DNA from 3 places in the Streptomyces sp. NPDC060035 genome. Region 3 is predicted to be linked to each of the others. Evidence: riboswitches for the same ligand, from Rfam matches in the RefSeq annotation. Region 3 holds a riboswitch; each other region holds the start of a gene.

Region 1 (2,255 bases), on a different contig from region 3:
GCGCACGCCGCCGACGCCTCGACCTGGGACCGGGTCGCAGAGTGCGAGAGCGGTGGCATGTGGAGCGCCGACCTCGGCAACGGCTACTACGGCGGCCTGCAGTTCTCGCAGGACACCTGGTCGGCCTACGGCGGCACGGCGTTCGCGCCCCGCGCCGACCTGGCCAGCCGCTCGCAGCAGATATCCGTGGCGGAGAAGGTGCTCGGCGACACGGGGGTGACGGCGTGGGCCAGCTGCGCGGTGATCTCCGGGCTCGCGCTGGACGGCACGCTGCCGGGTGTCGACCCGGGCAGTGAGCCGACCACCGAGCCGTCGGACACCGCGACCCCGTCCGGCGGCGCGTCGGACACCTCTTCGCCCGGCGCGTCGGACAAGACGCGCAAGGGCGCGAGCGACAAGGGTGATGAAACCGGCGAAGCCGACAAGTCGACCGGATCCAATGCGGCCGACCCCTCGGCCTCTCCCTCGCCCGACGCGTCCGAGACCTCTGACGCCTCGAACGGAGCGCCGGGTGGCAAGCACCGCGGCACACCGGCCCCGGAGGCGAGCGCCGGTACGGGCTCGGAGGACGGGCGCGACTCCGGCCGGCACGCATCGCGCGGTGACGCCGAGGCGCGCAAGGGTGCCGACGGGAGCGCCGGGACCTACACCGTCCGCGCGGGCGACAACCTCTGGGCGATCGCAGACTCCCAGGAGCTGCCCGGCGGCTGGACGGCGCTCTACGAGGCCAACAAGGACGAGCTGGGCTCCGACCCGGACCTGATCCTTCCCGGGCAGAACCTCGACCTGGGCCTCGACCTGGGCCTCCAGGCGGGCGAGAAGACCGCCGGGGCGGGCGCGGAAGCCGCTACGGGTAACTGATCCAATTCGGGAAAACACCCCAAAATCGGGGGCAGTTCAGAGGCCTATGTCCACTTATGCGTAAGTGAGACATGGGTCTCTTTGCGTCAACTGACGCTTCTCGTCCGCCCGGTTCGCCGGTGACGCCTCCGACCTGCGGAAACGGTCCTTCGCGGGTTGCGGGTAAGGGCTGATTGTCCGTGATGTCCATCTTTGAATGTGGGGGTTGCCTATGTTTACGGTCGGAACCGCTCGCACCGCGGGCACCTTCGACCGTCACGCCGAATCCTGCCGTCGGCCGAAGGGGACTGACGCGTAAAGCGCCGTAGGCAGGAGCGGGGGACCCAGGTAAGTGCCGGACCCGGCCGTCGGAAGACGGGTGAGGACCGGCTCGGGGTGAAGTCGCTCGCCAGTGCGAGCGACCGGGCAACTCACAGGCCCGAACCCGACAGCTCACCTCGTAGGCGTCGGTGAGGAGAACCATGCTGCTTTCGAGCAAGGGCAAGCACCGTCGCCCGTCCAAGGCCGTCCGTATAGCCACCCTGGCCGGCGTCGCCGGTGCCGCCGTCGCCGTTCCGCTGATGGGTGCGACCGGCGCCTCCGCCGCCTCCGTCGCCACGTGGGACGCCGTCGCCCAGTGCGAGTCCGGTGGCAACTGGTCCATCAACACCGGCAACGGCTACTACGGCGGTCTGCAGTTCTCGCAGTCCAGCTGGGCAGCCGCCGGCGGTACGCAGTTCGCCGCCCGCGCCGACCTGGCCTCCAAGGCCCAGCAGATCACCGCCGCCGAGAAGCTTCTCGACCTGCAGGGCCCGGGCGCCTGGGCCTGCGCCGGTGCCGGCGGCCTGACCAACGACGGTGTGGACCCGGGTGTCGACACCGGCTCCGCGCCGAGCGCCGACAAGGCCGCCCAGCCGGAGCGCAAGGCCGAGCAGCCCACCACGCGCAGCGAGAAGCGCACCGCCCCCAAGGCCTCGAAGACCGTCACCACCCCGACCGGCGACAAGGTCAAGAAGGGTGACGGCGAGTACAAGGTGAAGGCCGGCGACACCCTGAGCACGATCGCCGACGCGAAGAAGGTCAAGGGCGGCTGGCAGAAGCTGTTCAAGCTGAACGGCGACATCGTCGAGGACGCCGACCTGATCTTCCCGGGTCAGCAGCTCCACCTGAAGTAGTCCCGGGTCTCTCCTCCCCGCAGGACCTCAGGACCGCAGAAGGGTGTCCGGCGGCACCCGATGTGTCCTCCCCGGCCCGGCGCACTCACCCCCGTGTGCGCCGGGCCGGGGTCATGTCCGCGGCGTGCCGCATGGGCGCGCCGCGTGCGTGATCGTTCAACTATTGTGGTTACTGGCCAGTAGATTTCTGGAGCTTTGCCCGGTATGGAGACCCTTGGGTCCTTTTTCGTCCCAGGGGAC
Region 2 (2,255 bases), on a different contig from region 3:
CCGCCGCCTTCCACGCGGCCTGCGTCAGCCCGGAGCAGTCGTACGAGGACGGGCCCGTCGCACCCCAGACGTACGGCTTGCCGATCTGGTCCCGCGCGAAGGCCAGCACCTTGTCCGCCTTCGACGCGTAACTGCTGTCGGAGCCGGTGCCGGTTCCGGTGTCCGCCTCCCCCTGCGAGGCCTCCTCCTCGGCCGCCCGGTCGGCCTCCGCCTTCGCGGCGGCGGCCTGCTGGCGCGCGAGCTCCTCCGCCTTGCGCTCGGCCTCCGCCTCCTTCTTGCGTTCCAGCTCCGCGAGCCGCGCCTTCTCCTCGGCGGTCAGCTCCGACAGCAGCGTGCGTGCCTCGGCGAGCTTGCTCTGTACCTGCTGCTTGCTGGTGCGCAGCGTGGTCTGCGACTCGGTCAGCGTCTGCAGGCTCTTCGTCGCCTCGACCCGCTTGGTCGCCGCCTCGCTCTGCTGCGTACGGAAGTCGGCGACCGCCTTCTGCTGCTGGCTGGTCATCCGCGCCATCAGCTGGTCCTGGTCGAAGTAGGACTGCGGGTCGTCGGCGAGGAAGAACGTCGCGGTGGGGGCGATCGCACCGCTGCGGTACTGCGCGGCCGCGTAGTTGCCGAGTTCCCGGCGCGTCTCGTTCAGCTTGTCGGCGCGCTTGGCCGCAGCCTCGAGGAGCGCGTCGACCTTGGAGCGCTGCTGGGTGGAGGCGGTTTTCGCCATGTTGTACTGCTGGGTCGCTGTTCCCGCCTGCCGGTAGAGGTTGTCGACCTTCTTCTGCACTTCCTCGATGCTGGGCTTGGGCGCTGCCGGGGCGGCCGTCGCGCTCTGTGTGGAGAGCAGGGTGACGGAGGCGAGCGCCGCCGTCGTGAGCCCGACGGCAGGGGTGGTGGTGCGCATACGGGTGCGCGGCTTGCGATGCGACGCCAAGGCCGGCATCTCCTTCCGTGGACCGCCTACCGGGTTAGCTGTCGGGTTCGGGCGGAACGGAAGGCTGCCCTACGGTCCAGCGGGACGGACCGATTCACCCCGGTGCTGCGTGTGGGTCCCCGGTTCCGGACTCCCGCTCGGGAGTGACGGATTCGGCGGGGGTGCCCGCGCGGCGTGGTTCGCCTCAAGGGGGTACGGGTCACCCGTCGGAGCACGCTAGCCAACCCGTGGTGTCCCTGTGAAGGTTGATGTTCGATATGCCCGATACATTTTCGTGACCTTTCTGGATTACCCGGTCCCGCGGCGGGAAGAGCCGCCGAATTCCTACGCACCGTGGGTGATCCGTCTCCGTGCGCGCACGGATCGGGTCCTCGTGCGGAATGCGGCCCCGGGGTGTCGGTGCGGCGGCCTAGACTCGTCAGGCGATGAGCAGCCTCTTTGACGACAGTTTCCTGACCGGCCTCCAGCAAGCGGACGAGGGCCCCCCGCCACCCCCCGAGGACCACGCACCCGAAGCGGTGCCGGAGGATCTCTTCGGGGGTGTCTTCGACGGGCCCCCGCCGGCGCGCGAGGCCTACTATCGCGACGGCGCCCCGCGCCCCGTCATCGACTCCGCCGCGCTGCTCGACGGGCTGAACACCGAGCAGCGGGCCGCCGTCGTGCACGCGGGTTCCCCGCTCCTCATCGTCGCCGGGGCGGGCTCGGGCAAGACCCGGGTGCTGACGCACCGGATCGCGCATGTGCTGGCCGAGCGCGGGGTGCACCCGGGGCAGATCCTCGCGATCACCTTCACGAACAAGGCCGCGGGCGAGATGAAGGAACGTGTCGAGCAGCTCGTCGGACCGCGCGCCAACGCCATGTGGGTCATGACCTTCCACAGCGCGTGCGTGCGGATCCTGCGCCGCGAGTCGAAGCTCCTCGGTTTCACCTCGTCGTTCTCGATCTACGACGCCGCCGACTCCAAGCGGCTGATGGCGCTGGTCTGCCGCGATCTGGACCTCGACCCGAAGCGCTACCCCCCGAAGTCGTTCACGGCGAAGGTCTCGAACCTGAAGAACGAGCTGATCGACGAGGAGACCTTCGCCGGGCAGGCCGCGGACGGGTTCGAGAAGACGCTGGCCCAGGCCTACGCGCTCTACCAGGCACGGCTGCGCGAGGCCAACGCCCTGGACTTCGACGACATCATCATGACGACGGTGCACCTGCTCCAGGCGTTCCCCGATGTCGCCGAGCACTACCGCCGCCGCTTCCGGCACGTCATGGTCGACGAGTACCAGGACACCAACCACGCGCAGTACACCCTCGTACGCGAGCTGGTGGGTCCGGCGGGCGAGGC
Region 3 (2,255 bases):
ACAAGCGCACATCCTGCACCTTCGAATGTGACTTACGCGACCGTAATAAGGGGTTGACGGGTGGTGAGAAAGACCACCCGGTCAGGTTTTGGTAAAGCCGGAATAAGCAGAGGGGCGGTGCGCCGCCGCGCACCGCCCCTCTCGAGCTGACTACCGAGCCGTCCGACTGCGTCAGATGGAGACGCCGTGCGAGCGCAGGTAGGCGATCGGGTCGACGTCCGAGCCGTAGCTCGGGCCGGTGCGGACCTCGAAGTGGAGGTGCGGGCCGGTGGAGTTGCCGGTGGAGCCGGAGAGGCCGATCTGCTGGCCGCCGGTGACGGTCTGGCCTGCCGAGACGCCGAGCGACGACAGGTGGGCGTACTGGGAGTACATGCCGTCGTCGTGCTTGATGACGATCTCGTTGCCGTACGCACCGCTCGAGCCCGCGGAGACCACGGTGCCCGGACCGATCGACCGGACGCTGGTGCCGGAGGCGGCCTGGAAGTCGGAGCCGGTGTGGTAGCCGCTGGACCAGCTGGAGCCGGCGACGCGGTACTGGGTGGAGACACTGGCGTTGGCCACCGGAGTGGTGTAGCCGGAGCTGTTGCTCTCCGAAGCGCCGGTGGAGTCAGCGGTGTTGGCGGCCGTCGACGTCTTCTCGGCCGGAGCGGAGGCCTTCGGGGCCGGCTCCGCCTTCGAGGGGGCAGCCTTGGAGGGGGCGGACTCCGTGGCGGAGCCGGTTGCCTTGACCCCGAGGGTCAGCTTCATACCCGGGAAGATCAGGCTCGGGTTGCCGCCGACGACCTCTCGGTTGTCCTTGTACAGCTTCTCCCAGCCGCCCTTGACCTTCTGGTCGGCTGCGATCTTCGCGAGATAGTCGCCGGAGACCACGGAGTAGGTCTTGGGGGCGCTCTGCTTCTTGGCCACGGAGGCGGCCGGCGCGTTGTGCGCCGCAGCGGCGGCCGCGGGCTTGGCGGCAGGCGCGGACTGCTCCGCGGCGTGGGCACCGGTGGCGCCGAGCAGCGGCAGGGCGAGGACGGCGCCGCCGGTCCCTGCGGCGAGGACGCCGCGGGCGATCGGGTTGGCCTTCGTACGACGGTGCTTACCCTTTGCGGGCATGGGGAATTCCTCTCCGGCGCCTGCGAGGTGAGCTGTCGGGTTCGGACTGGAGATGCCCGGCCGCGCTGGACGCGACTTAACCCCGAGCCGTTCCGGATCCCTCCGGTCGGCGGCTTACCTGGTTCCCCCGCTCCTGCCACACGTGAGTCGGTGCGGATTCCGGGCGGCGGCAGGATTAGGCGTTCCGTCCGGATTGCGGTGACCGTAAGCGAGTCGGGACGCCGGGAACAAGCCATCGATTGCGTTCCGGAATGAGCGCTTCAATTCCGGTTCCGAATTCCGGTCACACTCCGTGGATTACGGATCTTGGCTTTCCGCGCGGCGTATGGATTACCTCTCGGCAGTTTCGCCACACACCGTCACGGATATGATCCCGCTCACCTGCCGCCTCCCATCTCCGGTGCAAGCGGGGCATGTTCCGCTAAATGCACCAATACGGACATGTCATGCCCGCCACCCCGCAGGCACCCCGACCGGAAAGCATCGGAGGCCGAGACGATTGCCTGATGAATCCATGTCGTATCGTCGCGGGCGTGCCCCCGTCGGCGAGCGGCGCCGGCGCCAGACACTCCAGGAGTCCTTGTGACGCAGCAGCTGCCAGAGGTTCCGTCGACAGACGCCGAGCTGACCGGTGTCCGCAACTTCCGCGACGTGGGCGGTCTCCCGACCACGGACGGCGGCAGGGTGCGGTACGGGCGCCTCTACCGCAGCGGTCATCTGGCGCACGCCACCGAGGCGGACACCGCGTTCCTGGCCGGCCTCGGCCTGCACACGGTCTTCGACTTCCGCAACGCCGCCGACCACAAGCTCGACGGCCGCGACGTGGAACTGCCCGGGGTCCGGAATGTCAGCATTCCGCTCTCCGACCCGGCCGACGGCGCCGAGTTCTGGCGACTGGTACGCGACGGCAATATCCAGCAGTTGCGATCGATCCTCGCCGACGGCAAGGGGACGGTCCGCATGATCGCGTCGTACCGGTCGATCATCACGGACCGCACCGCGGAGCACAGCAGGGTGCTGCACGCGCTGGCCGAGGACAGCGTGCCGGCGCTGATGCACTGCGCGGCGGGCAAGGACCGGGCGGGCCTGTCGATCGCGGTCTCGCTGCTGGCCGTCGGCGTGGAGAAGGAGGCCGTCGAGGCCGACTACCTCAAGTC

What was found. A riboswitch is a leader RNA that binds a small molecule or an ion and turns the genes downstream of it on or off. The one in region 3 is predicted to bind cyclic di-AMP.
Region 1: it holds a riboswitch for cyclic di-AMP, as region 3 does, so the genes downstream of both, ACFWBQ_RS13625 (transglycosylase family protein) here and ACFWBQ_RS00385 (peptidoglycan DD-metalloendopeptidase family protein) in region 3, are expected to answer to the same signal.
Region 2: it holds a riboswitch for cyclic di-AMP, as region 3 does, so the genes downstream of both, ACFWBQ_RS35360 (NlpC/P60 family protein) here and ACFWBQ_RS00385 (peptidoglycan DD-metalloendopeptidase family protein) in region 3, are expected to answer to the same signal.

The regions. Positions count from the first base shown of each region.
Region 1 is NZ_JBHWVO010000007.1:108,886-111,140, reverse strand. Features, by position in the region: gene ACFWBQ_RS13630 (transglycosylase family protein) at 1-861, shown strand, start outside; cyclic di-AMP (ydaO/yuaA leader) riboswitch at 1,152-1,322, shown strand; gene ACFWBQ_RS13625 (transglycosylase family protein) at 1,323-2,015, shown strand.
Region 2 is NZ_JBHWVO010000040.1:16,299-18,553, reverse strand. Features, by position in the region: gene ACFWBQ_RS35360 (NlpC/P60 family protein) at 1-928, opposite strand, end outside; cyclic di-AMP (ydaO/yuaA leader) riboswitch at 927-1,087, opposite strand; gene pcrA (DNA helicase PcrA) at 1,345-2,255, shown strand, end outside.
Region 3 is NZ_JBHWVO010000001.1:78,815-81,069, forward strand. Features, by position in the region: gene ACFWBQ_RS00380 (SGNH/GDSL hydrolase family protein) at 1-2, opposite strand, end outside; gene ACFWBQ_RS00385 (peptidoglycan DD-metalloendopeptidase family protein) at 172-1,098, opposite strand; cyclic di-AMP (ydaO/yuaA leader) riboswitch at 1,103-1,261, opposite strand; gene ACFWBQ_RS00390 (tyrosine-protein phosphatase) at 1,681-2,255, shown strand, end outside.